Regions from separate parts of the Rhizobium sp. 10N414 genome, predicted to be linked through region 2. Evidence: predicted binding sites of a transcription regulator. Region 2 holds the regulator's gene; the other holds the start of a gene.
What was found. Region 2 encodes PhoB, which activates phosphate uptake and scavenging genes when phosphate is short. Its sites were predicted from a motif close to TGTCATNNANCTGTCAT; they were not measured.

Region 1 (4,210 bases), on a different contig from region 2:
GGCGAGCCACAGATTCTGCACGGCGCAGACCGTGGAGTAGGAATCCATCCGCCGATTGTGCGTCCTGCCAAGAACGACATCGCCGCAGCGGTCCGGATCGCAGGTCACGCAGATGCTGAGCGGTGCGGTTCGGATGCCCTCAAGCTTCAGCGAGCGATAGAGCTGTTGCCGCCCGCCTTCAAACATCTCGCCGGCCTCGCGGTTGGCGCGATTGAAGGCCTGCCACGCGGCCTCCTTCACCTTGTCATCGCGCACCAGGATAAAATTCCAGGGCTGCATGAACCCAACGGACGGCGCGTGATGCGCGGCCGTCAGAAGCCTTTTGACGACGTCGTCCGGAATGGCATCCGGGAGAAACTCGGAACGCACGTCGCGTCGCGTCGAAATCGCCCTGTAGACGGCGTCGCGTTCCTCGGTCGAAAAGGCTGCGGCTCCCGACAGGGAGCCTGAATGGTCTGGTCGCATCGTCAATCCCCAACAACACAACCGCCCGCCGTCCACGCGGGTCAGTCTATGGTGTCGGGCCGGTCTTCTGACTTGGCGTCATCCGACTGCCGCGCCTTCCCGGTACTGGACCAGTGGCTCTTTGCGGCAGCCGTCAGCCTTACAGCGTTGGGCACGTTTCGGTCTTTCACCGAATTCCCGATTCTCCCGCCCGCGGCGGGCACCCGACGGACGCGTCTATGCCCATAAACCCTGGCCGACGCAATCCCTTAATCCGAGACGGGAAAGTAGCGCACATAGGCGAACTCATCACCTGACGGCGACCAGTTGGGCACGTTGATCGTTCCCTGCCCGCCGAAGAGATCGAAGAGCATCGTCAGGTTTCCGCCGTCCATGTCCATCAGCCGCAGGCGAACATCGAGATCGCGTGGATGGTCGAACACATCAGGATCGTAAGAAAGGATCAGAACCTTGTCGTTGTTGGGCGACGGATGGGCAAACCAGTTCCCATAGTTGTCACTGGTGACCTGCTCGAGACCGGTCCCATCGGGATGGATTCGCCAGATTTGCATGAGGCCGGTGCGGCTAGAATTGAAGTAGATCCATTGACCGTCGGCGGAATAGTCCGGCCCGTCATTGCGTCCCTCGCCGTGGGTCAGCCGCTTTTCTTCGCCGCCGTCAACGGAGATCGTGTAGATATCGAACAAATCGTTGCGGATGCCACAATAGGCGAGTTGCTTCCCGTCGGGCGACCAGCCGTGCCAATAGGATGGCCGATTTTGCGTCACCAGCCGCGGCGTACCACCTTCGGCCGGCAGCACATAAATCGTCGACTTCCCGAACTCGGTTTTGTCGGAGATGACGATCTGGCGGCCATCGGGCGAAATGCCGTGGTCGTTGTTGCAGGTCGTCGCAAAGCCGGTATCGACCTTGCCGACCTTGCTCGAACCATCAAGTGCGAGACGGTAGAGGAGTCCGTCGCCGTTCAACAGCAGATAGGTCCCATCCGGCGAAAAGTTCGGCGCCTCAACGAGTTGCGTGGTTTGCCAGACGACGCGCGCCTCGCCTGTCCTGATGCTGTAGATCTCAACGGAACTGCGCAATCTGAATCCTCCTAAGCATCGAATCCGCCAGACCTACGACGGCTCGCCACTCAGCACAAGCAAATGCGCCTGACCGAGAATCTGCTCTGGAGGTAGTTCCTGCGTGATGGGCGTTTATCCACCGATCACAAATGCAGGAAACCTAACGGTTCATCTAGCATTCATGACAAAGATGTGACAGTTCGACGAAGCTTTTATGACGTCGGAGTTTTCCAGTTGATCGCGTTGGTAATGAGGTCTGCAGCGGCAGCGCGTTTTGCGTCGCTTTCCACCGATTTCGGGGGAAGCGCTCGGTCGCCCGCCCTACGCACCGCACTCAGCGTTGCTTTTTGTGCCCTGCTTGCGCTCCTTGCCACCGCCACTGTCGAGATCATTGCCCGCGATGGGTTGGCCGACGTCCGCGAATTCCTGACATCGCCTGTGCGTCCGGGGATGACGACGGTTGTGATGTTGACTGTCCTGATGCTGTCGCTCGATGCAGTCCTGGGCCGGCGGTTCATTTCGGCGCTGATCGTTCTTCCGCTTGTGATCGTCCCCGCCATCGTATCCAACCAGAAGCAGCACTACCTTTCGGACCCGCTTTATCCATCGGACGTCCTTTTCGGGCGGCAGATCATGGAACTGCTCCCTGTGATGGTGCGCGACCGCCCCTGGACGGCCGTTGCGATGCTTGTCGGCATCGTCTTGTCCGTTACCGCGATTGTCTTCCTCTGGCGCTTCGCCTGGCGCAACTTCCCAAAGCTCCCAAGGGCCTCTCGCGTCCGCCGGCTTAGCGTCGGCCTGCCCGTTATCGCGGCTTTCGGGTCCTTGATGGACTATTCCCAATATTCCTTCATCCGTGACCGCCTGCAGGTGGTTCCGATGATGTGGGACCAGAAGGAAAACTACCGCAGCAACGGCTTCATCCTCGCCTTCATCTTCAACATTCCGATGGCAGACGTGGCAGCGCCTGTCGGCTTCGGTACAGAGGCGCTCGACGCCATCCCCGGCCGCAACTACGGCTACCTCAGCGGGCCACGCGAAAAGCCCGACGTGATCATGCTGATGAGCGAGTCATTCTGGGATCCGACCCGCCTGAAGACGCTGAGCCTGTCGCCAGATCCTATGCCGACGATCCGTGCAGAGCAGTCCGGCTATGTCTTCTCGCCGGAGTTTGGCGGCATGACCGCCAATGTCGAATTCGAGGCGCTGACAGGTTTCTCCAACGCCTTCCTGCCATACGGCAGCATTCCCTACCAGCAATACATCCGTCGTGATGTTCCCTCGCTCGCCACGTTCTTCCGTGGCGAAGGTTACGCGGCGCGGTCGCTTCATCCGTTCAGCGGCTGGTTCTGGAATCGCAACGAGGTTTACAAGGACTTCGGCTTCGAGCAGTTCCGCTCCGAAGAAACCCTGCCTCCCATGGAAAAGCGAGGCATCTTCGCTTCGGACGAGTCGCTTATGAAGGAGATCATGAACGAGGCTGACGGCATGGATCGCCCGTTCTTCTTCTTTGGTGTCACCTTGCAGGGACATGGCCCCTACGAACCGAACCGTTACGCCCACAACACTATCGACATCAAGGGCAACCTGAACGATGCCGACCGCGCCACCCTTGGCACCTATACGCAGGGTGTCAAGGAAGCCGACGACAGCCTCAAGATGCTGATGGATTGGGCAGAAAAGCGCGACCGCGAAACGATCATCGTGCTGTGGGGCGACCACCTGCCCCCGCTCGGCAATGTCTACATGGCGACCGGCTACATGCCGGACCAGGTTGCCACCCGCAAGGCATCAGTGAGCGTCATGAAGCAGGAACACGAGACCCCGCTCGTCATCTGGTCGAACAAGAAGGGCAGCAAGAAGGATGTCGGCACCATCAGCCCGTCACTGCTTTCGTACCACCTCCTGAAGTTCGCCGGCTTCGAGCATCCCTACTACACGGGCTTCCTCGGCCGCGTGCAGAAGAAGTACAGCGTCATCGACCGATATCAGCTCATTGCCCGCGACAACACGGCATCTCCCGATTGGGTCCTGAAGCCGAAGAACCTCGATCCCCTCGTCCGGGACTATCGATACCTCCAGCATGACATCATGTTCGGCAAGGCTCAGACGCTCGAGCGGTTCTTCCCGCAGCATGCCTGGCTCTATGCGCAAGGCACATAGAAAAGCGGCACAAGCCCGCATTGCAATTTGAAAACACTACGGAATACTGGCGCCCGAGCGATCTAGCATTCGGAGTCGGCCATGCATAACCTATCGGACCTCATCCACCATCACTTCGACAAGCCGGCCGACGAACTCGGCGAGATCGAAAGGCGCGTTCTCGCGAAGGCGCACGAGCGGAAGATAATCTCGACCGATATCAATGCCGCTCTTCAAGCCGAATCTTCCTCCGGCCAGCGCTTGGCAGATACGATTGCGCGTGTTGGCGGCTCGTGGAGCTTTATTATTGCTTTCCTGCTCTTCCTGGTCTGCTGGTGCGTTGTAAACACCATTGTATTGCTGACGCGCGCCTTCGATCCCTATCCGTTCATTTTCCTCAATCTCGTGCTTTCGATGCTGGCGGCGATCCAGGCTCCGATCATCATGATGTCGCAAAACCGCCAGGCGGAGCGCGATCGTTTCGAGGCGGCAAAAGACTATGAGGTCAATCTCAAAGCAGAACTGGAAGTTCTATCCCT
Region 2 (4,210 bases):
CGGATGCCGCGACGGCGGAGAGATCGAGGAAGTGTTTGGGGGAAGCCATTATCGTTACCTATCACGCCCGCCTTCCGACAGGCACTACTCATTAAGCCGTCTTCTTGACCTTCGCAGCGCGCACGCTTTCGGCGGCGCGTTCGAGGCGGGCAAGGCCCTCGCGGGCTTCGTCAGCAGTGACGACCAGAGGCGGCAGAAGACGAATGACATTGTCGCCAGCGGGTACGCCGAGCAGATGGGCGTCACGGATCGCCTGCAGCAGTTCGGAGGACGGCACGGCGGCCTTGACGCCGAGCAGCAGCCCCTCGCCCTTGATATCCTCGATGATATCAGGATAGCGATCCTTGAGCGAGGCCAGCCCTTGGCGGAATACCAGCGAGACGTCACGCACCTGCTGCAGGAAGCCCTCCGCGAGGATCACGTCGAGCACGGCACTGCCAACTGCCATGGCGAGCGGATTGCCGCCATAAGTGGAGCCATGCGTGCCGGCCTTCATGCCGGAAGCGGCCTCTGCCGTGGCAAGGCAGGCTCCGAGCGGGAAGCCGCCGCCGATGCCCTTGGCAACCGCCATGATATCGGGGGTAGCGCCTGACCACTCATGCGCAAAGAGCTTGCCCGTGCGGCCCATGCCGGTCTGCACTTCATCGAAAATCAGCAGCAGACCATGCTCGTCGCAGATCGCGCGAAGTGCCTTCAGGAACTCGTTCGTCGCCGGGCGGACGCCGCCTTCCCCCTGAATAGGTTCGATGAGGATCGCGGCCGTTTCATTTGTGATGGCGCTGCGGACTGCATCGAGATCACCGAACGGCACCTGATCGAAGCCAGGCGCCTTGGGACCGAAGCCTTCGAGGTATTTCTCCTGGCCACCGGCGGCAATCGTCGCCAGCGTACGGCCATGGAAGGCGCCTTCAAAGGTGATAATATGGAACCGCTCGGGATGGCCCTTGGAAAACTGATAGCGGCGCGCGGTCTTGATCGCGCATTCCAAGGCTTCCGCGCCGGAGTTCGTGAAGAACACCTTATCGGCGAAGGTCGCATCGGTCAGCCGCTTTGCCAGTGTTTCCTGACCCGGGATCTCATAGATGTTGGACAGATGCCAGACCTTGTCGGCCTGCTCCTTCAGCGCGCCAACCACATGCGGATGGCTGTGGCCAACGGAGGTGACGGCAACGCCCGCGCCGAAATCAAGATATCGCTCGCCCGTTTCGCTGATCAGCCACACGCCTTCTCCTCGCTCGAACCGCAGCGGGGCACGAGAGTAGGTGTCGTAAAGCGCGGCTTCAGCCATGGCGCGATCTCCTATCAGCAATCATCAGCAGCCGGACTCCGGCTAAGGAAAGCAGGTCCGGAAAATTAAAAATGCCGCCTTTCGGCGGCGAGCAGCACTATTTACTTTTCGCACTGCAATGTCAACAAAACTGAGGTTTCGCTGCATGCGTCAAGCAGCCATCCCGAGGCGCTCGACCTATCAACAACTATGTTGCATAAATGACTCTCACGCCCAGCAAGTTGGGGAAAACTTGAAAATCGATTCCCCGAGATTCAACCGACTCTTGTCACGGAGTCGGCCTCACACTAGGTTAAAACTCAATTACTAGGCTGCATGCGGCGGAACTAGTCACCAAAATTTGAGTAAGCGTTTCTTGCCTCGGATACGTCCGTGGCAACGGTGAAGGATTCTGCCTACACCAACGCTAATAAGGCGGAGACAGGGGCATGAACTGGACAGACGAGCGCGTTGAAAAACTGAAGAAGCTGTGGTCCGAAGGCCTGAGCGCCAGCCAGATCGCAGCACAACTTGGCGGTGTAAGTCGTAACGCCGTCATTGGTAAAGTCCATCGTTTGAGTCTGCCCGGCCGTGCCAAGGCCGGCGGTTCGACGACCACCGTCAGAACCCCCAAGCGCACGACTTCGGCGCCCCGCGCCACGAACTACGCCTCGCGGATCACCACACGCACCGTTACCCGCCAACAGGGCGCGACGATGCTCAAGGAAGAGATCGAAATCGATACGGTGGAGGAAGTCCGCTTCCGTCCGGCCGCAAATGTAATCGTTCCGATTTCTCGCCGCCTTGGCCTCACCGAGCTCACCGAGCGCACCTGCAAGTGGCCGGTCGGCGATCCGCTCAATGACGACTTCCACTTCTGCGGTTGCGAGTCCCCGGACTCTTCCCCGTATTGCACGTATCATCAGCGCATGGCCTACCAGCCGGTCAACGAGCGCCGCAAGGCCGCTAACCGGGTCGCCTGACCCGGAAGCCGGATAAGGAATAAAGAAAACGGGCCCTCGCGGGCCCGTTTTTCGTTGTAAGGGAAAGACCTCTCAGGCTCTCGCCTGAAAGGATCAGGCTTCCATCGAATAGCCGGCACCGCGCACGGTGCGGATGACGTCCTGCATGTTGGGCAAGTTCAAAGCCTTGCGCAGGCGGCCGACATGGACGTCAACAGTACGCTCGTCGACATAGATGTCGTGACCCCAGACGCCGTCGAGCAACTGCGAGCGCGAGAAGACGCGGCCGGGCGATGCCATCAAGAACTCGAGAAGGCGGAATTCGGTCGGGCCGAGGCGGACTTCGCGGCTCTTGCGGTGAACGCGGTGCGTCTCGCGATCCAGCTCGATATCGCCGCACTTCAGCAGCGTCGAGAGCACCTCGGGCTTGGCACGACGCAGCATCGCCTTGACGCGAGCGACAAGCTCCGGCGTCGAGAACGGCTTGACGACGTAATCGTCAGCACCGGTCGAGAGGCCGCGAACCCGTTCGCTTTCCTCGCCACGGGCGGTCAGCATGATGATCGGCAGGCGCTCGGTTTCCGGCCGCATGCGCAGGCGGCGGCAGAGCTCGATGCCAGACACGCCCGGCAACATCCAATCGAGGATGAGAAGGTCCGGCGTGCGTTCCTGAAGCCGGATCTCGGCCTCGTCGCCGCGCAGGATGGTATCGACCTCAAAGCCTTCGGCCTCAAGGTTATAGCGGAGAAGCACGCTCAGCGCTTCTTCGTCTTCAACGACAGCTACTTTAGGGATCATTCGTTTCGGTCTCCTGGGGGCGCGGTCGCGGAATGACTATTCAGTGACTGCGCCGACGGTGTTGGCGGTATCGTCCTTCGGACGTTCGCCTTCCGGCTGGGCACCGGTGGCCATGTAGTAGATCGTTTCGGCAATGTTGGTGGCGTGGTCGCCGATGCGCTCGATGTTCTTGGCGCAGAACAGAAGATGCGTGCAGCTGGTGATGTTGCGCGGATCTTCCATCATGTAGGTGAGCATTTCACGGAACAGCGAGGTGTACATCGCGTCGATTTCCTCGTCGCGCTCACGGACCGATTTTGCTTTGTCGGCAGCACGGCTCGTGTAGACGTCGAGGACTTCCTTGAGTTGGACGAGGGCGAGCTCGGACAGGTGCTCGAGGCCGCGGGCGAGCTTGCGCGGCACGCCGGCGCTCTGTACGGCAATGACGCGCTTGGCAGTGTTCTTGCCCAGGTCGCCGACGCGCTCCAGGTCTGCCGCGATGCGGATGGAGCCCATGATCTCGCGAAGATCGGCCGCCATGGGCTGGCGGCGGGCGATCGTGACGATCGCCTTGTCGCCGATCTCGCGCTCCGCGTGGTCGAGGATCACATCGTCCGAGATGACCTTCTGGGCAAGAGCCGTATCGCCGTTTACGAGCGCGCGTACGGCATCCGAGACCATCTGCTCGGCCAAGCCGCCCATTTCCGAGATACGGCGGGACAGGAACTTCAAATCATCGTCGTAGGCAGAAAAGATATGTGTCGATGCCATAGGGCTCATCCTTGAATATCGTAAGTGCTACCGAGACGGCCGATCAACCGAAGCGGCCCATGATGTAGTCCTGGGTGCGCGGATCGTCCGGGTTGGTGAACATCTTGTCGGTGTCATTCTCCTCGACGAGGTTGCCAAGGTGGAACATGGCTGTGCGCTGCGAAACACGGGCGGCCTGCTGCATCGAGTGCGTCACGATGACAATCGTGTAGTTCTCGCGGAGCTCGTGGATGAGCTCCTCGACCTTGGCCGTTGCAATCGGATCGAGTGCCGAGCATGGCTCGTCCATCAGGATGACTTCGGGGCTGACGGCGACGGCGCGGGCGATGCAGAGGCGCTGCTGCTGACCACCGGAAAGACCGGTGCCAGCTTCGTGAACGCGATCCTTCACCTCATTCCAGAGGCCGGCGCGCTGCAGGCTGTGTTCGACGAT

Region 1: AC1DE4_RS05030 (LTA synthase family protein) is a predicted target of PhoB. The motif match lies at 1,733-1,749, and genes of this name have one in related genera.

Annotation. Positions count from the first base shown of each region.
Region 1 is NZ_JBFTIN010000003.1:1,243-5,452, reverse strand. It holds gene bluB (5,6-dimethylbenzimidazole synthase) at 1-465, opposite strand, end outside; cobalamin riboswitch at 506-687, opposite strand; gene AC1DE4_RS05035 (TolB family protein) at 714-1,547, opposite strand; gene AC1DE4_RS05030 (LTA synthase family protein) at 1,764-3,692, shown strand; gene AC1DE4_RS05025 (DUF1003 domain-containing protein) at 3,774-4,210, shown strand, end outside.
Region 2 is NZ_JBFTIN010000001.1:141,007-145,216, forward strand. It holds gene argF (ornithine carbamoyltransferase) at 1-49, opposite strand, end outside; gene AC1DE4_RS00740 (aspartate aminotransferase family protein) at 92-1,288, opposite strand; gene AC1DE4_RS00745 (GcrA family cell cycle regulator) at 1,717-2,250, shown strand; gene phoB (phosphate regulon transcriptional regulator PhoB) at 2,344-3,027, opposite strand; gene phoU (phosphate signaling complex protein PhoU) at 3,064-3,777, opposite strand; gene pstB (phosphate ABC transporter ATP-binding protein PstB) at 3,821-4,210, opposite strand, start outside.